3 linked regions of the Aquabacterium sp. OR-4 genome follow. The protein of the gene in region 3 interacts with the protein of the main gene of each other region in a pairwise test. Links are inferred from orthologs where the notes say so. Each region holds a gene or a part of one and is shown on either strand. Other genes may lie near its edges.

Region 1 (6,538 bases), 1.5 Mb from region 3 along the record:
TGAGCACGTAGATCTCGGCGGTGAAGTGGGTGTGCGGCTTGACCGAACCCGGCTTGCACAGCACCTGGCCGCGCTCGACGTCTTCACGCTTGGTGCCGCGCAGCAGGATGCCCACGTTGTCGCCAGCCTGGCCCTGATCGAGCAGCTTGCGGAACATTTCCACGCCGGTGCAGGTGGTCTTGACCGTGGCACGGATGCCCACGATCTCGATTTCTTCGCCGACCTTGACGATGCCGCGCTCGACGCGACCGGTCACCACCGTGCCGCGGCCCGAGATCGAGAACACGTCTTCCACCGGCATCAGGAACGCACCGTCCACGGCGCGCTCGGGCGTCGGGATGTAGCTGTCGAGTGCATCGGCCAGACGGAAGATCGCCTGCTCGCCCAGATCACCGGTGTCGCCTTCGATGGCCAGCTTGGCCGAGCCCTTGACGATCGGGGTGTCGTCGCCCGGGAAGTCGTACTTGCTGAGCAGCTCGCGCACTTCCATTTCGACCAGCTCGAGCAGCTCGGCGTCGTCGACCATGTCGCACTTGTTCAGGAAGACGATGATGTAGGGCACGCCCACCTGACGCGCCAGCAGGATGTGCTCGCGGGTCTGGGGCATCGGGCCGTCAGCGGCCGAGCACACCAGGATCGCGCCGTCCATCTGCGCCGCACCCGTGATCATGTTCTTCACGTAGTCGGCGTGGCCCGGGCAGTCCACGTGCGCGTAGTGGCGGTTGGCCGTCTCGTACTCGACGTGCGCGGTGTTGATCGTGATGCCGCGCGCCTTCTCTTCGGGCGCTGCGTCGATCTGGTCGTAGGCCTTGGCCTCGCCGCCGAACTTCTTGGCCAGAATCGTCGTGATCGCCGCCGTCAGCGTCGTCTTGCCGTGGTCAACGTGTCCAATCGTGCCCACGTTCACGTGCGGCTTGGTACGTTCGAACTTGCCCTTTGCCATGTTGCGCGCTCCTCGCGATCAAACAGGTAAATGAAGAGAATGATAGGTGGTGCCCATGGCGGGAATCGGACCCGCGACCTCTCCCTTACCAAGGGAGTGCTCTACCACTGAGCCACATGGGCAGTCGACACAGGATTGAACCCGACAAGGCGCAATCCGGTACCGACTTCAAAGAACCATCCGCACGCTGGAGCGGGAAACGGGAATCGAACCCGTGTCATTAGCTTGGAAGGCCAAGGTTCTACCATTGAACTACTCCCGCCTTGCCATACCCCGATGCACTCGCGTGCCGCGCATCAAGGCCCAACAATTTTTTCTTCGCTTGGTGGAGGAGGCTGGATTCGAACCAGCGTAGGCGTAAGCCAACAGATTTACAGTCTGCCCCCTTTAGCCACTCGGGCACCCCTCCGCGGCGAAGAACTGAGGACTATAGCAGAGTTTCCATGACACAACAATGACTGCCGGCTGGGCTGGCGTTCTGAAGCCCCGCGGCCGTTCAGCGCCGCCAGTCCAGCCGCGGCAGGTCGGCATGGCGCTCAGCCGCGAAGGCCTGGGCCGCCGCGAAATGCCCGCAGCCGATGAAGGGCACGGGCGGGCGGCGCGCCGACAAGGGCGAGGGGTGGTTGGCGCACAGCACGCGGTGCCGGCCGGCACCGGCCGCGTCGATCAAGGCCCGCTTGGCCTGCGCATGTGCGCCCCACAACAGGTAGGCCTTGTCGCCCGCGTCGGCGGCGGTGGCGCGGATCAGCGCGTCGGTCAGCGCCTCCCAGCCCTGCCGGGCGTGGCTGGCCGGCTGGCCGTCCTCGACGGTGAGGGTGGTGTTGAGCAGCAGCACGCCCTGGCGCGCCCAGCAGGACAGCTGGCCGTGCGCCGGCGGCAGCAGGCCCAGATCGCGCTGCAGCTCGACATCGATGTTGCGCAGGCTGGGCGGGATGCGCTGGCCGGCGGGCACCGAAAAGGCCAGGCCCTCGGCCTGCCCGGGGCCGTGGTAAGGGTCCTGACCCAGGATCACCACACGCACCGCGGCGCGGGGGGTCAGGCGCAGGGCGTGGAACACGTCGGCCGGGTAGATCGTGGCTCCGGCGGCCTGGCGGCCGGCAATGAAGCGGCGCAGCGCCTGGCCTTCGGCCGATGCCGCCCAGGCCGCGATCAAGGGCGCCCAGTCGCCCAGCCTGGTGGCGGCATGCGCCAGCACGGCATCGATCGGCTCGGCCAGGCGGTTGCTGGCGGCTGGCGGAGGCGCCGGGGCGGCGCCGGCCGGCGCGTCAAACAGGCTGGCCTGCGCCGATCCGGCCACTGCGCGGGTTGCCGCTGGCGCGGCCATGTCGACCGGCGCTGCCGAGCCGCGCCTCACGCGAACAGCCGGGCCAGCTCGGCACCCGGGTCGTCGGCGCGCATGAAGGCCTCGCCCACCAGAAAGGCGTGCACGTTGGCCTCGCGCATGCGGCGCACATCGGCCGGGCCCACGATGCCCGATTCGGTGACCAGCAGGCGGTCGGCAGGCACGCGCGGCAGCAGGCCCAGCGTGGTGTCGAGCGACACGTCAAAGGTGCGCAGATTGCGGTTGTTGATGCCGACCAGCGGCGTCTTCAGGCGCAGCGCGCGCTCGAGCTCGTCGCTGTCGTGCACCTCCACCAGCACATCCAGGCCCAGCTCGACAGCGCAAGCTTCCAGCTCGGCCATCTGCGCATCGGCCAGGCATGCGGCGATCAGCAGGATGGCGTCGGCACCCATTGCCCGCGCTTCCAGCACCTGGTAGGGGTCGACGAGGAAGTCCTTGCGGATCACCGGCAGCGTGCAGGCGGCGCGCGCCTGCTGCAGGTATTCGGTGCAGCCCTGGAAGAACGGCCGGTCGGTCAGCACGCTGAGGCAGGCCGCGCCGCCGCGCTGGTAGCTGGCGGCGATGTCGGCGGGGCGGAAATCGGCGCGGATCACGCCCTTGCTGGGGCTGGCCTTCTTGGCCTCGGCAATCACGGCCGGCAGGCCGGCGGCCACCTTGGCCTGCAGCGCCGCGGCAAAACCGCGTGGCGGGTTGAGTCGGTTGACCTCGTCGGCGCGGATGCGCAGCGCGGCCTCGGATTCGGCGGCGCGCGCAGCGGCCACCTCGGTCCACTTGACCTCGACGATCTTGTTCAGGATGTCGGACATGGCGAGTTCCTCTGGACGGTCAGGCAGCGCCCAGGCGCTGCGTGGCGGCGACAAACTGGTTCAGCCGGGCCACTGCCGCGCCCGAGGCCACGGCCTCGCGGGCACGCTTGACGCCTTCGGCCACGCTGGCGGCCACGCCGGCCGCATACAGCGCCGCACCGGCGTTGAGCAGCACGATGTCGCGCACCGGGCCGTCCTCGTTGGCCAGCGCGCGCTGGATGCACTGCACCGATTCGTCGCGGTTGGCCACGCGCAGCACACGGCTGTCGTAGACCGGCAGGCCGAAGTCGCTGGGGTGCACGACGTACTCGCGCACCTCGCCGTTCTTGAGCTCGCCCACCAGGGTCTCGCCCGACAGCGAGACCTCGTCCATGCCGTTCATGCCGTAGACCACCAGCGCATGCTCGGCGCCCAGGCGCTGCAGCACGCGCACCAGGATGCCCACCAGATCGGGGTGGAACACGCCCAGCAGCGTGTTGGGCGCGCCGGCCGGGTTGGTCAGCGGGCCCAGGATGTTGAACAGGGTGCGCACGCCCAGCTCCTTGCGCACCGGCGCGGCATGCTTCATCGACGCATGGTGGTTGGGCGCGAACATGAAGCCGATGCCGGTCTCGGCGATGCACGCGGCCACCTGCTCGGGCTTCAGGTCGATGCGTGCGCCCAGGGCCTCGATCACGTCGGCCGAGCCCGAGGTGGACGACACGCTGCGCCCGCCGTGCTTGGCCACGCGCGCGCCGGCCGCGGCCGCCACGAAGGTGGACGCGGTGGAGATGTTGAAGGTGTGCGAGCCGTCGCCGCCGGTGCCGACGATGTCGACCAGGTGCGTGCGGTCGGCCACCGCCACCGGCGTGGCGAACTCGCGCATCACCTGGGCGGCGGCGGCGATCTCGCCCACCGTTTCCTTCTTGACGCGCAGACCGATGGCAAAGGCCGCGATCATCACCGGCGACATCTCGCCCTGCATGATGCGGCGCATCAGCGCCAGCATCTCGTCGTGGAAGATCTCGCGGTGCTCGATGACGCGGGTCAGGGCTTCGGTGTTGGTGATCGGCATGGCGGATCTCCTGGCAGCGGTTCAGGGGGTCAGGACAGCAGAAATTCGCGCACCGCGGCAACGGCGCGGTCGATGCCGGCATCGTCGACATCGAGGTGGGTGACGAAGCGCAGGCCGATCAGGCCGGTGGCCAGCACGCCGCGCGTGGCCAGGTGGGCCAGCAGCGCCGCACCGCGGCCCTCGGCCACGCCGTGCAGGCTGGCGAAGACGATGTTGGTCTGCGGCGGCGTCACGCTCAGGCCCGGCAGGCCGCTCAGGCCGTCTGCCAGGCGACGGGCCCGGGCATGGTCGTCGGCCAGACGCGCCACATGGTGGTCCAGCGCATGCAGCGCCGCGGCGGCCAGCAGGCCCACCTGGCGCAGGCCGCCGCCGGTGACCTTGCGCCAGCGCCGCGCACGGGTGATGAACTCCGCCGGGCCGACCAGGGCCGAACCCACCGGCGCGCCCAGGCCCTTGCTGAAGCACACGCTGACCGTGTCGAAGCCGTGCGCCAGTGCGGCCGGCACTGCGCCCGAGGCCACGGCGGCGTTGAACAGGCGCGCGCCGTCCAGGTGCGTGGCCAGGCCGCGGCCATGGGCCAGCGCGGTGGCCTCGGCCACATAGGTGGCGGGCAGCACGTTGCCGTTCCAGGTGTTCTCCAGGCACAGCAGGCGACTGCGGGCGAAGTGCAGGTCGTCGGGCTTGATGGCCGCGGCGATGTCGGCCAGGTCCATCGTGCCGTCGGGGCGCATCGCCAGCGGCTGCGGCTGCAGCCCGCCCAGCACTGCGCCGCCGCCGCCCTCGTAGCGGTAGCAATGCGCCAGCTGGCCGACGATGTACTCGTCGCCGCGCGTGCCATGGGTGAGCAGCGCGCACAGGTTGCTGGCCGTGCCGCTGGGCATGAACAGCGCGGCCTCCTTGCCCAGCAGCGCGGCGATGCGGGCCTGCAGCGCATGCACCGTGGGGTCGTCGTCGAACACGTCGTCGCCCACCTCGGCGGCGGCCATGGCCGCACGCATCGCCGCGGTGGGCCGCGTCACCGTGTCGCTGCGCAGATCAACCACCGGGCCGGCGGCACGGGTGCCGATACCGGATCCGTAGGCCACGCCGCTCATCAGGCGCCTCGGCCCAAGTTGAGGAAGTTGCGCAGCATCGCGTGGCCGTGCTCCGACAGGATGCTCTCGGGGTGGAACTGCACCCCTTCCAGCGGCTGATCGGTGGCGGCCAGGTCGCGGTGGCGCACGCCCATGATCTCGCCGTCCTGGCTGGTGGCCGTGACCACCAGCTCCTTCGGGCAGCTGGCCTGCTCGATCACCAGCGAGTGGTAGCGGATCACGTTGAACTGCCTGGGCAGGCCCAGGTAGACGCCCTGCTGGTCGGTGCTCAGCACATCGGCCTTGCCGTGCATCTGGGTCTTGGCGCGTACGATGTTGCCGCCGAGCGCCGCCCCGATGCTCTGGTGGCCCAGGCACACCCCCAGGATGGGCAGCTTGCCGATGTAGGCCTGGATGGCCGGCACGCACACGCCGGCCTCGGCCGGCGAGCAGGGGCCAGGCGAGAGCACCAGGTACTGCGGCTTGAGCGCACCGATCTCGTCCACCGTGATCTCGTCGTTGCGGATCACGCGCACGTCCTGGCCCAGCTCACCGAAGTACTGCACCAGGTTGAAGGTGAAGGAATCGTAGTTGTCGATCATCAACAGCATGGTCGTTCTCCTTCGTCCTCAGAAGCCTTCTTCCACCAGCTCGGCGGCGCGCAGCAGGGCGCGCGCCTTGTGCTCGGTTTCCTTCCACTCCATCGCCGGCACCGAATCGGCCACCACGCCGGCCGCGGCCTGCACGTACAGGGTGTTGTTCTGCACGATGCCGGTGCGGATGGCGATGGCCACGTCCATGTCGCCGGCAAAGCTGAGGTAGCCACAGGCGCCGCCGTAGATGCCGCGCTTGACGGGCTCCAGCTCGTCGATGATCTCCATGGCGCGGATCTTGGGCGCGCCGCTCAGCGTGCCGGCCGGGAAGGTGGCCTTGAGCACATCCATGTTGCTCATGCCGTCCTTCAGCAGGCCTTCGACGTTGCTGACGATGTGCATCACATGCGAGTAGCGCTCGATCTCGAAGGCCTCGGTCACCTTCACCGTGCCGGTCTTGGCGATGCGGCCGATGTCATTGCGCGCCAGGTCGATCAGCATCAGGTGCTCGGCCCGCTCCTTGGGATCGGCCTGCAGCTCGGCCGCCAGCGCGGCGTCGCGCTCGGGCGTGGCACCGCGCGGGCGTGTGCCGGCCAGCGGGCGGATGGTGACCTTCTGGCCCTCGGGCGTGGCCTCCTCGCGCACCAGGATCTCGGGGCTGGCGCCCACGATCTGGAAGCTGCCCATGTCGTAGTAGTACATGTACGGGCTCGGGTTCAGCGAGCGC
Region 2 (6,468 bases), on a different replicon or contig from region 3:
ACGCGCAGGTTGAAACCGTTCATGCGCGATGCCCCCAGGTGCGCAGGCCGCGCGCCGGCTCGAAACCCTTGCCCGCGCGGGCGGCGTCGAGTGGCCCGTTGGCGATGTTGATGTCGGGGTCGAGGTCGAGGTCAATGTGGGTGCGCATGGTGTGTGTCCAGGTGAGCCATCCAGCACATCATGCACATCACATGCGGAACACCCCGAAGCGGGTCTCGGGGATCGGCGCATTGAGCGCCGCGCTGAGGCCCAGGGCCAGCACGCGGCGGGTGTCGGCGGGGTCGATCACGCCGTCGTCCCACAGCCGGGCGCTGGCGTAGTAGGGGTGGCCCTGCAGTTCGTACTGCTGGCGGATGGGCGCCTTGAAGGCTTCTTCATCGTCGGCGCTCCAGCTGCCGCCCTTGGCCTCGAGCCCGTCACGCTTGACGGTGGCCAGCACGCTGGCGGCCTGCTCGCCGCCCATCACGCTGATGCGCGCGTTGGGCCACATCCACAGCAGGCGCGGGCTGTAGGCGCGGCCGCACATGCCGTAGTTGCCGGCGCCGAAGCTGCCGCCAATGATCACGGTGAACTTGGGCACCGCGGCGCAGGCCACCGCGGTGACCATCTTGGCGCCGGCGCGGGCGATGCCGTCGTTCTCGTACTTGCGCCCGACCATGAAGCCGGTGATGTTCTGCAGAAACACCAGCGGCACCTTGCGCTGGCAGCACAGCTCGATGAAGTGCGCGCCCTTGTTGGCGCTCTCGGCAAACAGGATGCCGTTGTTGGCCACGATGCCCACCGGCATGCCCTCGATGTGGGCAAAGCCGCACACCAGCGTGGCGCCGTAGCGGGCCTTGAACTCGTCAAACGCGCTGTCGTCGACCACGCGCGCAATCACCTCGCGCACATCGAAGGGCTTGCGCGTGTCGGTGGGGATCACGCCGTGCAGTTCTTCCGCGGCAAAACGCGGTGGCCGCGGCGGCACGCAGGCCAGCGGCTGGGGCTTGCTGCGGTTGAGCCGGCCCACGCTCTGGCGCGCCAGGGCCAGCGCATGCAGGTCGTTCTCGGCCAGGTGGTCGGCCACGCCCGAGAGCCGCGTGTGCACGTCGCCACCGCCCAGGTCTTCGGCGCTCACCACCTCGCCGGTGGCCGCCTTCACCAGCGGCGGGCCGCCAAGAAAGATGGTGCCCTGGTTCTTGACGATGATGGTCTCGTCGCTCATCGCCGGCACATAGGCGCCGCCGGCCGTGCAACTGCCCATCACCACGGCGATCTGCGCAATGCCGGCCGCCGACAGGTTGGCCTGGTTGTAGAAGATGCGGCCGAAGTGATCGCGGTCGGGAAACACCTCGTCCTGGTTGGGCAGGTTGGCGCCGCCGCTGTCGACCAGGTAGATGCAGGGCAGGCCGTTCTGCGCCGCGATCTCCTGCGCGCGCAGGTGCTTCTTGACCGTGACCGGGTAGTAGGTGCCGCCCTTGACGGTGGCGTCGTTGCAGACGATCACGCAGTCGACCCCGGCCACGCGGCCGATGCCGGCGATCAGGCCGGCCGACGGCGCGGCGTCGCGCGTGCCGCCCTGGCCGTCTTTCTCGGGATACATGTTCAGCGCGGCCAGCGGCGCAATCTCGAGAAAGGGCGTGTCGGGGTCGAGCAGACGCTCGACCCGCTCGCGCGGCAGCAGCTTGCCGCGCGCCAGATGCTTGGCGCGGGCATCGGCGCCACCGCCTTCGGCGATCTTGGCCAGGCGGGCATTCAGATCGGCCACCAGCGCCTGCATGGCCTCGGCGTGGCTGCGGAACTCTTGCGAGCGGGGATTGAGCTTGCTCTGCAGAACGGCCATGCGGTCTCCGGCGCTTGCGATCTGGATGTGATGTGGGGTCGAGTGTGCGGCGGGATTATCAAGTGACGTTTACGTAAACGTCAATTGAGTGCTTGCGCCTGGCCGGGTGGCAGGACGCAAGTCGCGCTGTTGCGCCACCGCATCACCCCGCTTTGCCTCAGGTCAAACCCTTGGTGGCCAGAGGCATGCGGCGGGCGGCGGCTTGCGCTGGGCCAAGGGCCGCCGCCGACCGGCAGCGTGCAATGCGTTCACGGGCCCGGTGCAAAGCGGGCCTGCTGGACTGCAACCCTGAGGAAAAACAGCATGACCGCCATTCGCTCCCTGATCGCCATCGCCGCCGCCGCCGCCGCCGTGAGCGCCCTGCCCGTGCAGGCGCAGGACACCGGCAACTTCATCGTGCGCGCCCGTGCCGTCTACCTGGACTCGGCCAACAAGGACAGCACCGATCTGGACGCCAAGCTGCAGATCAACAACAAGACCATTCCCGAACTCGACATCAGCTACTTCTTCACGCCCAACCTGGCGGCCGAGCTGATCCTGACCTACCCGCAAAAGCAGAAGCTCACCGCGCTGGACGAAGACGGCGCGCGCGCCCAGATCGGCACCTTCAAGCACCTGCCGCCGACGCTGACCGTGCAGTACCACTTCACCGGCCTGGGCGGCTTCCGTCCCTACCTGGGCGCAGGCGTGAACTACACCAACATCTCGGCCGTGAAGATCCTCAATGGCGCGGTGGGCCTGAAGCACAACAGCTGGGGCCTGGCCGCCCAGGTGGGCGCCGACGTGCCGCTGGGCGGTGGCTGGCTGCTGAACGTGGACGTGAAGAAGGTGCAGATCGGCACCACCGTCTACGTGGGCGGCGTCGACCACGGCAAGTTCAAGGTCGACCCGCTGCTGGTCGGCGTGGGCGTGGGCAAGCGCTTCTGATGTGCTGACGCGTTCAGACACGAGACACGACCGACGATGACAAACGCCGCCCTCGGGCGGCGTTTGTCATTGCAAGGTCGTTGCAGGATTCCAGCGCAACCCAGCGACCACCGAGGCCCGGCTCTGCCGGGCCCAGGGTGGGTGCCCCCTTGAGGGGGCGGGCGTCAGCCCGCAGGGGGGTGAGCTACGCCTCCCAGGCCACGCCGTCTTCGGTAAGGATGGCGTCCAGCGGCACGTCGTGCGGCTCCATCTCGAGCCAGGGGATGTAGCCATGCGCAAAGCCCAGGCCCACGGTCACCGGCCGGGGCTGCAGCGCGGCCAGCGTGCGGTCGTAGAAGCCGCCGCCGTAGCCCAGGCGGTTGCCGCCGGGGCCGAAACCCACCAGCGGAATGATCAGCAGCTGCGGCTGGAACTGCACCGTGTCCTTGGGCTTGGGAATGCCGTAGGCGTCTTCTTCCATCGGGCAGCCCGGAAACCAGGCGTGAAAGCGCAGCTGCTTGGTCTGGCGGTCCATCACCGGCAGGCCCAGCATGCGCTCGCCGCTCACCTCGCTCCAGCGGTACAGCGCCGGCAGCGCATCGAACTCACCCTTGATCGGCCAGTAGGCGCCGATGGCCACCTCGGGCCGGTCAAGCAGCCACACCTGCATCACCTCCTGCAGGTGCACGCTGCGCTGGTGGCGGTCCACCATGGCCTGGCGCTCGGCCTGCAGCTGCTTGCGCAGCGTGGGCTTGTCGCGCGAGGGCTGGTCGAATCGGAAACGGCGTTCGGAGCTCATGGCCGGATTGTGGCCCGCGCGCCCGGCCCACGCCCAAGCTCGGGCACCTGCGCCGCTGCGACATCGCTCACGCTGTCACGGGCCCGCCCTACACTGCGCGCCACCATGGCCGCCGATGCCGCGTTTGCTGCCCACTGCCTCGAGCTGCTGGCCTCGCTGGGGCGGCCACAGGCACGGCGCATGTTTGGCGGCCACGGCCTGTTCATCGAGGCGCTGATGGTCGCGCTGATCATCGACCAGCGCCTGTACCTGAAGGCCGACGCCCTGAGCCAGGCGGCGTTCGCGGCCGCCGGCGGCCAGCCCTTCGGCTATGCCACCCGCACCGGCCGCCGCGTGCTCACCAGTTACTGGAGCGCGCCCGACGCGGCCATGGACTCGCCCGCGGCCATGCAGCCCTGGGCGCGGCTGGCCCTGGCCTCGGCGCTGCGCGCCGCGGCCAGCAAACCACCTCCCAGGGCGGCAAAGACCCGCGCCGCCGCGGCCCAGGCCACCGCCGCCGCGGCCGCACCCAGCGCCGCTGCCGCACCGGCGGCGCCGCGCCGCCGCGCCACGGGCACGCCCAGGCGCTGAGCGCCGGCGGCCACCGCATCGGCCTGCCAGCCCAGGCACGCGGCCACGGCCGGCTGCCACGAGTCGACCACCACGCGCACACCGCGGCCCAGCCACAGGCGCTGGCCGGCGGCCAGCACATGGTCGTCGCCGCCGCCGTCGCGGGTCAGCCACACCCGGCCCTCGTGCACCATCAGCCAGCCGGGCTGGGCCACCTCGAGGCGCCTGGCGCCGGCCAGGCGCAGGCTGCGCGGCACCCGGCCCAACGGCTGCAGGCTGCTGGACGATGCGGGGGATTGATGCGTGGACTTCATGATGATCTCCTGCGGTGAGAGGCCGGTGCCGGCCCGGTTGGGCATGGCGCTGTCGATGGCAAGATGATCGGCATGCGGCGCCGGCCAGTCCAATGCGATCGGCGCCCGGCTTTGATGCGAGAACGGAATGAATACTGACTCCCCCGCGCGCCCGGCACCCCGCCCACCCGGCCCGGCGGCGCGGCCGGCCCGCGCCGGCCGCTGGCGCTTGACAGCCTGCGCGCCTTCGAGGCCGTGGCGCGGCGGCTGTCGTTCAGCGCCGCGGCCGACGAGCTGTTTCTCACCCAGTCGGCCATCAGCCGCCAGATCAAGGGCCTGGAGCAGGAGCTGGGGGCCACGCTGTTCAACCGCGGCACGCGGCGGGTGGAACTCACCGCCGCCGGCGAGGCCCTGCGCCAGGCGGTGATGCCGGCGCTGGAGCGCATCGACCGCACGGTGCGGCAGATCCGCGTGGCGCAGGGGCGGCGGCATGTGAACCTGTCGACCTTTGCCTCGTTCGCCACGCTGTGGCTGCTGCCGCGCCTGCCCACCTTCCAGCAGCGCCACCCCGACATCGACATCCGCATCAGCGCCAGCGACAAGATGACCGAGCTCGACGACCCCGAGGTCGATCTGGTGCTGCGCTACGGCTTTGACGACGTGGCCAGCACGCCCGAGACCGAGCGCCTGTTCGGCGAGCGGCTCACGCCGGTGGCCAGCCCCTGGCTGCTGGCCCAGGCACGCAGCGGCCAGGCGCCGCCGCTGGCCGCCGCGGCCGATCTGGCCGGCCACGCGCTGCTGGAGGAGGACGACCACCGCCCCAGCGCCGTCTATCTGAGCTGGCGGCGCTGGCTGCGCGAGGCCGGTCAGCCGCTGCTCGAGCCGCGCCGCTGGATCTACCTGAACTACACCCACCAGCAGGTGCAGGGCGCGCTGGCCGGCCAGGGCATCGCGCTGGCGCGCATGGCCCTGGTGCATGACGCGCTGGCGCGCGGCGAGCTGGTCGAGCCCTTCGGCCCGGCCGGGCGGGTGGACAGCCCGGCCGCCTACTGGCTGCTGCCGCTGCCCGGCGCGCGGCTGCGGCCCGAGCTGCAGGCCTTCATCGCCTGGATCCGCGACGAGGCGGCGCTCACCCGCACGGCGCTGGCCAACCCCGGCGCGGCGTCCGATCCCTATGGCAGTCCGGGTGCGCGCAGCTTGCCGGCGGATGCGTCCGGCGCATCAAGCCCATGACGAAATCTCACCCCCGGGCGGCACCGGCCCGCCTAGCATGCACAGCCATCCCCCCACCCCCGGAGCCCCGCGATGAAGCTGTACATCGGCAACAAGAACTACTCGTCCTGGTCCATGCGCCCCTGGGTGCTGATGCGCGAGAAGGGCATCGCCTTCGACGAGGTGATGCTGCGCTTCGACAGCTTCAGCGCCGACTCGCGCTTCAAGAAGGCCATCACCGCCGTCTCGCCCGCCGGGCGCGTGCCGGCCCTGGTGGACGACGACGGCCTGCTGGTCTGGGACACCCTGGCCATTGCCGAATACCTGGCCGAGCGCTGTGCCGACAAGGCGCTGTGGCCGGCCGAACGCAGCGCGCGCGCCCGCGCCCGCAGCCTGTGCGCCGAGATGCACAGCGGCTTTGCCGCCCTGCGCGGCGCGTTTCCGATGAACATCGAGGCCCACCTGCCCGAGGTGGGCGCACAGCAGCTGGCCGACAAGCCGGCCGCGGCGGCCGACCTGGCGCGCATCGTCACGCTGTGGACCGAGGCGCTGGCCGCCAGCGGCGGGCCGTTCCTGTTTGGCGGCTACTCGGTGGCCGACGCCTACTTTGCGCCGGTGGTCTCGCGCATGCGCACCTATGCGCTGCCGCTGCCGCCGGTGGTGGCGGGCTATGCCGATCGCCTGTGGGCCACGGCCGGCGTGCAGGCCTGGGTGGCCGAGGCGCTGCTCGAGGCCGATTTCGTGCCCGAGGACGAGCCCTACCGCACACAGCGCTGACCGCGGCGCTGACGCCGGCGCCGAAGCCCGCGCCGGCGCAGCGGCGGCAGGCCCTGGGGTACAGTGAGTTTCACGCGCCGTGACCGGCCAGGCCGCACGCGCGCTTCCCC
Region 3 (6,454 bases):
GCCGACACAGCCGCCGACGCCGCGGGCACCGGCTCGGCCAGCGGCGCGGCCAGCGGCGCGGCGGCCTGCACCGGCTCGGCCGGCACGGCAGCGGTCTGTGCCGCAGCAGGCGGCACTGCACCAGGCGGTACCGCACCAGGCAGCACGGCCGGCGCCGGCGAGGCGGCATCGCCGCCCGGCAGCGTGGCGCCCAGCGGTTCGGCCAGCTGGCGTGGCACCAGCACGAACGCGGCCGCTGCCAACAGCAGCAAGGCCGCCAGCCAGGGCACGGGCCGGCGCCACGGCGCCCATTCGGACCAGGCCGACCAGGTCGACCAGGCGCCCCAGGCCAGACCATGGCCGCGCTCGGGCATCGGCGTGTTCAGGCCTTCGTCCACGCGCTCCAGGCGGCTGGCCACTGCGCCGGGCATGCGCGCCAGCACCGGCGCTGCATCGGCCTTGAGTGCGCGGCACACGGTCTGGGCCAGCGCGCGGGCAAAGGTCAGGTCGGGCAGCTCGCCCAGGCGACCGGCCTCCAGCGCATCCAGCTTGGCCGGCGTGACCTTGATGGCCGTGGCCAGCGCGGCGATGTGCATGCCCTGCGCCTCGCGCAACTGGCGCAGCATGGCGCCGGCCGCCGCGGCATCGGCAGTCACGGCCTGAGCGGCATGGGCAGGCGACAAGCCCGGCGAGACAGAAGCTTCAGTCATCGAACTGCCCGCGCTCGTACAGCGCGGCTTCGGGCGATTGCGGATGGCGCGAGCGCAGCTGGTCGCCCAGGCGTCGCGCCGGCTGGATGCGGCCGGCCTTGTGCTCGATGCGTGCGGCCAGCCACAGGGTCTGGGCATTCACCAGCGCCGGGTTGTCGTTCAGACGCCCGACGTAAAAGCGCGCGCGCTCGAGCTCGCCACGCCGGTACAGCACCTCGGCCAGGTTGATGCCCACGGCCGGGTTGGCGGGGTCGAGCTCGTAGGCGCGCATCAGCGCGCCCTCGGCCTCGGTCCAGCGCGAATCGCGGCCAAAGCAGATGCCGCGCGCCAGCTGGGTGCGCGCCACATCGCGGTACTGCGGCTGGGCCAGGGCCTCGGCAAAACGCGCCTGAGCCTCGGCCTGGCGGTTCTGCTGGCAATAGAACCAGCCCTGGTTGTGCAGCAGGCCGCCGTCGCGCGGGTTGATCGCCAATGCGCGGCGATAGCTGTCTTCGGCCAACCGGCTCTCGCCCATGGCGCCGTAGATCAGCGCACGCAGGCCGTAGGCATCGGCCGACTGCGGGTTGATGGCAAGCGCCTGCTTGACCTCGTCCAGCGCGGTGTCGAGCTGGCCGCGACCGAAGTAGGCGCTGGCCAGTTCGAGCCGCACCTGCGCGCGGCGGTCGACATCGGTCTGGTCGGAGGCGGTGGCGATGGCGCGCGGCTCATCGGCCGGCAGGCGCTCCGGGCCGGCGGCACAGGCCGCCAGCAGCAGGCCAGCGGCCAGGACGACCCCCGCAGCGGCGGCGCGCATCATGGCGCGGCGGGCCCGGCCGCGGGCGGCGGCTTGGCCGCACCGGGCACCAGGCGCACCACCTGCACCTCCGGGCGGGTCAGGCGCTCGGCGGCGCGGGTGCGGTCCTGCACCTCGCCGGCCAACTGCCCGCAGGCGGCGGCAATGTCGTCGCCGCGGGTCTTGCGGATGGTGGTCACGATGCCGGCGTCCTGCAGTACCTGGGCAAAGGCCAGCACCCGCTCGCGCGGCGAGCGGTGCAGGCCCGAGGCCGGGAAGGGGTTGAACGGAATCAGGTTGAGCTTGCACGGCACGCGCGGCGCACCGGCACGGCCCTGCACCAGCGCGATCAGCTGCCGCGCCTGCTCGGGGGAATCGTTCACGCCGTCGAGCATGCAGTACTCGAAGGTGATGAAGTCGCGCGGCGCCGCCGCCAGATAGCCCTGGCAGGCCGCAAACAGCTCGGCCAGCGGGTACTTGCGGTTCAGCGGCACCAGCTGGTCGCGCAGCGCGTCGTCGGGCGCGTGCAGCGAGACGGCCAGCGCCACCGGGCAATCGGCCTTCAGGCGCTCGATCATGGGCACCACGCCCGAGGTCGACACGGTGACGCGCCGCCGCGACAGGCCGTAGCCATGGTCGTCGAGCATCACCTTCAGCGCGGGCACCAGCGCAGCGTAGTTCTGCAGCGGCTCGCCCATGCCCATCATCACCACGTTGGTGATGGCGCGTTCGCCAGCGGGCAGCTTGAGGCGCTGGCGCAGATGGTGCTCGGCAAACCACAGCTGGGCCAGGATCTCGCCCGTGCCAAGGTTGCGGCTGAAGCCCTGGTGGCCGGTGGAGCAGAAGCGGCAGCCCACGGCGCAACCGGCCTGCGAGCTGATGCACAGCGTGCCACGGTCGTCCTCGGGGATGAACACCGCCTCGACGGCATCGCCCGCGCCCACGTCGAACAGCCACTTGATCGTGCCGTCGGCCGAGGCCTGCTCGCTGGCCACCGGCAGCGGCCGCATGACGGCCGTGCCCTGCAGCTTGGTGCGCAGCGACTTGGCCAGATCACTCATCTGGTCGAAATCGCGCGCGCCCTTCTGGTGGATCCAGCGAAACAGCTGCACGGCGCGGAAGCGCTTCTCGCCCAGCGTCCCGCACCACGCCGTCAGCGCGTCGAGATCGAAGTCGAGCAGGTTGACCAGGCTCACGGTACAGAGCAGCGAGAAAGGCTACCCGATCCGCCAAGCACCGCAGCCCACCCAGCGGCCGCCGCGGAACCGGCTCCGCCGGGCCGCTGGCGGCGCCCCCTGGGGGGAGGCGCCGAAGGCGCTTCGGGGGGAGCCAAGCTCAGCGGCCAGCGTAGACGTTCATGCCGGGGAAGAAGAACGCCACTTCGACAGCGGCGGTTTCCGGGGCGTCCGAGCCGTGCACGGCATTGGCGTCGATCGAGTCGGCGAAGTCGGCACGGATGGTGCCCTTCTCGGCCTTCTTGGGGTCGGTGGCGCCCATCAGCTCACGGTTCTTGGCGATGGCGCCTTCACCTTCCAGCGCCTGGATCATCACCGGGCCCGAGACCATGAAGTCGACCAGGTCCTTGAAGAACGGACGGGCCTTGTGCACGGCGTAGAACTGTTCGGCTTCGCCACGCGACAGGTGCACCATCTTGGCGGCGATGACCTTCAGGCCGGCGCCTTCAAAGCGGGCGTAGATCTGGCCGATCACGTTCTTCGCGACGGCGTCAGGCTTGATGATCGAGAGGGTGCGTTCGATGGCCATGAAATGCTCCTGAATCAAGGACTTGAGGGTTAACCGCGCATTCTAGCGCGACGGGGTGAAAGCACCGGGTCAGCGGCGGCCGCGCTTGCGACCACCACCACCACCACCACCACCACCACCACCACCACCTCCACCTCCACCGCCGCCGCCGCGGTTGTCGTTCTGGAACTTGCGCACGAAGGCATCGGCGCCGATGTAGCCCACCGAGGTCTTCATCGGGTCGGGCTGGCCGCCGCCAGCACCACCACCACCGCCACCACCGCCGCCGCCCTTGCCCTTGCGGGCAAACGGGTTCTGCTTCTGCACGAAGCGCTTGTCGTAGGTCTGCTCCAGCGGGTTCGGGATCGGGCCGTCCTCGGCGTACTCGCGCTTGGGCTGGCGCGCCTCGCGGATGGCACGCTTGTCGAAGGTCTGGATCAGCGGGTTCGGGATGCGCGCAAACTCGTCCGACTCGCGGTCACGCGGCGGACGCTCGGCGCGATCACCCCGGTCGGCACGTTCTGCACGGTCGGGGCGCTCACGGCGCTCCTGCGGCCCGGCCGGCTGGCCCTGGCCCTGCTGGCCCTGCCCGCGCTGGCCGCCCTGCTTGGGGCCACGCTCCTGCGGCCGGTCGTTGCGCTCGCCGCGGTCCTGGCCGCGCTGCTTGCCACGCGGGCCGTCACCACGGCGGCCATCGCGTTCGCCGTCGCGCGGTGCTTCGCGGCCATCGCGGCCGTCACGCCCATCGCGACCGTCACGCCCATCGCGGCCCTCACGCCCATCGCGCCCGTCACGGCCACCGCGCACCGGCTCGCGGCCTCCCGCGGCACGGCGCAGCTCGGCCACCTCGGCCACGTTGAGCGCCACATGCACGCCACGCTTCAGGCCGCGCGGCAGCACCACGCAGCCGTAGCGGATGCGGATCAGCCGGCTGACCGCCAGGCCCACCTTGTCGAAGAGCTTGCGCACCTCGCGGTTGCGGCCTTCGTTGATGACCACGCGGTACCAGTGGTTCACGCCTTCGCCGCCGCCGTCTTCGATCGACGTGAACTGCGCCCGCTGGCCATCGATCTCGACGCCATCGATCAGCTTCTGGCGCTGCTCCTGGTCCAGCGAGCCCAGCACGCGCACCGCGTACTCGCGCTCGACGCCGAAGCGCGGGTGCATCAGCTGGTTGGCCAGTTCGCCCGAGTTGGTGAACAGCAGCAGGCCTTCGGTGTTGATGTCGAGCCGGCCGACCGACTGCCACTTGCCCTGAGGCAGACGCGGCAGGCGGCGGAACACCGTGGGGCGGTGCTGCGGATCGTCGTGCGTGACCACTTCGCCCACCGGCTTGTGATAGGCCAGCACACGCGCCGGCAGGGGCGCGATGCGGACCTTGATCTGCCGGCCGGCCACGCTGATGCGGTCACCGAACGAGATGCGCTGGCCGGTGTGAGCCACCTGGCCATTGACCTGCACCTTGCCTTCGGCGATGAGCTGCTCCATGTCGCGGCGCGAGCCGATGCCGGCCTGGGCCAGCACCTTGTGCAGCTTGGGCGCATCGGGGTCGGCGGCCAGCACACGCTTGTCGGCGTCGGGCGGCGGCGGGGCTTCGCCGGCCGCGGCGTCGTAGGCACCCGACAGCACATCGGCGAAAGCCTCGCCCACGTCCAGACCCACCGGGCGCGGGCCGCCGTTGTCGTCGCCCACCACGGCCGCCTCGGGCGGCACCACCATGGGTTCGTCGTCGTCATCGTCGCCATCGTCGCTGGCGCCGGGTTGCACGGTGACCACGGTGTATTCATCGGCCGCGCCGGCGCTGGCGGCATCACCGCCCTCGTCGCCACGCCCTTCGCCACGCCGGCCACGGCGGCGGTTGCGATTGCGGTTGCGGCGGCTTTCGCCATCGGCGCCAGCGTCTGCGCCGCCGGGTTCGCCACCTGCTTCGCCACCTGCCGCCCCATCCGCCGCTGCGGCGGCCTCGGTGGCCTCGGCGGGCGCGCTGGCGGCATCGGCGGCCGCGCCAGCCTGGGCACGCCCGGCCGCGGCCGGCGCAGGCGCAGGCACCGCGGCCGGCGCTTGCGGCAGCTCAGCGGCCGCCACCGGTGCGGCGGCAGCCAGCGGCGCCTCGGCTGCCGGCTCGGCAGCAGCCGCTGTACGGCGCCGTGTGCGGGCCGGCTTGGCCGCGGGTGCGTCGGCCACGGCATCGGCGCCCGGCTCAGGCGACGGGGCAGCGGCCGGCTCGGCGGCGGCCGGCGCCGCGGGTGCCGCAGCGGCTTCAGCCGGCTCGGCTGCCGGCGCGGCGGCCTTGCGCCGGGTGCGCTTGGCGGCAGGTGCGGGCGCCACGTCGGCTTCGGCCACCGGCTCGGCCACCACCGCCGCCGCGGGGCTGGTCGGCTCGGCAGACGCGTCGGCGGCGGGCTCGGTGGCCTTCACGGCGCGCTTGCGGCGCGGCTTGGGCGCGGCGGCCTCGGCTTCGGCTGCGCCAGGCGCACCCGACAGGTCGGAGGGCTTGGAATCGTTGTCTTGCGGGTTCATGCGTGCGCAGCGGGGGGGATGTCGGTGGAGGCGTCGCCGTCGGCCGGTGCCGGGGCGGGATCGGCAGCCGCAGGAGCGGTTGCCTCGGGGTCAAGCAGGGAGGCGGCAGGTGCCGCCAGGTCAGCGGGCACGGCCGGTGCCAGAACCTCGGCGAGGTCGGTCACCACGGCCACGGCCTCGGCGGGCAGGGCCGCGTCCAGCGGCAGATCGGCCTGGCCGGGATCGTCTTCCGGCGCCGGTGGCGGCAGCTCGGCACGGCCGGGGTCGAACACCTCGGCCGTGGGCGGGCCTTCGAGCGTTGGCAGCTGGTCGAGGCTGGCCAGGCCGAGGTCGTCAAGAAACTGCCGCGTGGTGGCATACAGCGCCGGGCGGCCCGGCGCCTCGCGGTAGCCGATGCTCTCGATCCAGCCGCGGTCCTCGAGCGACTTGACGATCTGGCTGGAGACCGTGACACCGCGGATGTCTTCGATGTCGCCGCGGGTCACCGGCTGGCGGTAGGCAATGATGGCCAGCGTCTCCATCGTGGCGCGCGAGTAGCGCGGCGGCTTCTCGGGGTGCAGGCGGTCCAGGTAGTCGCGCAGCTCGGGCCGGCTTTGAAACCGCCAGCCACTGGACAGGGCCACCAGCTCGACGCCGCGGCCTTCCCAGTCACGCACCAGCTCGTCGAGCAGGCTGCGCAAGGTGTCGGCACCCACCTGCTCGTCGAACAGCAGGCGCATGTCGCGCAGGG

Evidence for each region.
Region 1: the proteins of ndk (region 3) and N4G63_RS02955 interact in binary tests that used the Escherichia coli proteins (3 or more experiments, as listed by UniProt). The link is inferred for Aquabacterium sp. OR-4 from one-to-one orthologs.
Region 2: the proteins of ndk (region 3) and N4G63_RS19680 interact in binary tests that used the Escherichia coli proteins (3 or more experiments, as listed by UniProt). The link is inferred for Aquabacterium sp. OR-4 from one-to-one orthologs.

Annotation. Positions count from the first base shown.
Region 1 is NZ_JAOCQD020000001.1:723,638-730,175, reverse strand. What follows is about bases 341-3,307. They hold N4G63_RS02955 (uracil-DNA glycosylase), read right to left. Parts: upstream 2,241-3,307; coding sequence 1,440-2,240; downstream 341-1,439. Other genes in these bases: trpD (anthranilate phosphoribosyltransferase), read right to left, coding at 3,111-3,307; trpC (indole-3-glycerol phosphate synthase TrpC), read right to left, coding at 2,294-3,091; tuf (elongation factor Tu), read right to left, coding at 341-943. Also shown: more of tuf, read right to left, coding at 1-340; more of trpD, read right to left, coding at 3,308-4,145; ltaE (low-specificity L-threonine aldolase), read right to left, coding at 4,175-5,239; N4G63_RS02935 (aminodeoxychorismate/anthranilate synthase component II), read right to left, coding at 5,239-5,829; trpE (anthranilate synthase component I), read right to left, coding at 5,848-6,538. UniProt on the Escherichia coli protein: Excises uracil residues from the DNA which can arise as a result of misincorporation of dUMP residues by DNA polymerase or due to deamination of cytosine.
Region 2 is NZ_JAOCQD020000002.1:1,704,638-1,711,105, forward strand. Bases 1,731-4,627 are described here. They hold N4G63_RS19680 (5-formyltetrahydrofolate cyclo-ligase), read right to left. Parts: upstream 3,528-4,627; coding sequence 2,934-3,527; downstream 1,731-2,933. Other genes in these bases: N4G63_RS19670 (carboxyl transferase domain-containing protein), read right to left, coding at 1,731-1,822; N4G63_RS19675 (OmpW/AlkL family protein), read left to right, coding at 2,126-2,749; N4G63_RS19685 (TfoX/Sxy family protein), read left to right, coding at 3,708-4,097; N4G63_RS19695 (LysR substrate-binding domain-containing protein), read left to right, coding at 4,607-4,627. Outside these bases: N4G63_RS19660 (GNAT family N-acetyltransferase), read right to left, coding at 1-23; N4G63_RS19665 (hypothetical protein), read right to left, coding at 20-148; more of N4G63_RS19670, read right to left, coding at 188-1,730; more of N4G63_RS19695, read left to right, coding at 4,628-5,602; N4G63_RS19700 (glutathione S-transferase family protein), read left to right, coding at 5,675-6,358. UniProt on the Escherichia coli protein: Involved in the removal of 5-formyltetrahydrofolate.
Region 3 is NZ_JAOCQD020000001.1:2,258,706-2,265,159, forward strand. Bases 1,512-4,394 are described here. They hold ndk (nucleoside-diphosphate kinase), read right to left. Parts: upstream 3,226-4,394; coding sequence 2,797-3,225; downstream 1,512-2,796. Other genes in these bases: rlmN (dual-specificity RNA methyltransferase RlmN), read right to left, coding at 1,512-2,657; N4G63_RS09835 (pseudouridine synthase), read right to left, coding at 3,295-4,394. Also shown: N4G63_RS09815 (helix-turn-helix domain-containing protein), read right to left, coding at 1-689; type IV pilus biogenesis/stability protein PilW, read right to left, coding at 682-1,485; more of rlmN, read right to left, coding at 1,482-1,511; more of N4G63_RS09835, read right to left, coding at 4,395-5,724; SMC-Scp complex subunit ScpB, read right to left, coding at 5,721-6,454. UniProt on the Escherichia coli protein: Major role in the synthesis of nucleoside triphosphates other than ATP. The ATP gamma phosphate is transferred to the NDP beta phosphate via a ping-pong mechanism, using a phosphorylated active-site intermediate.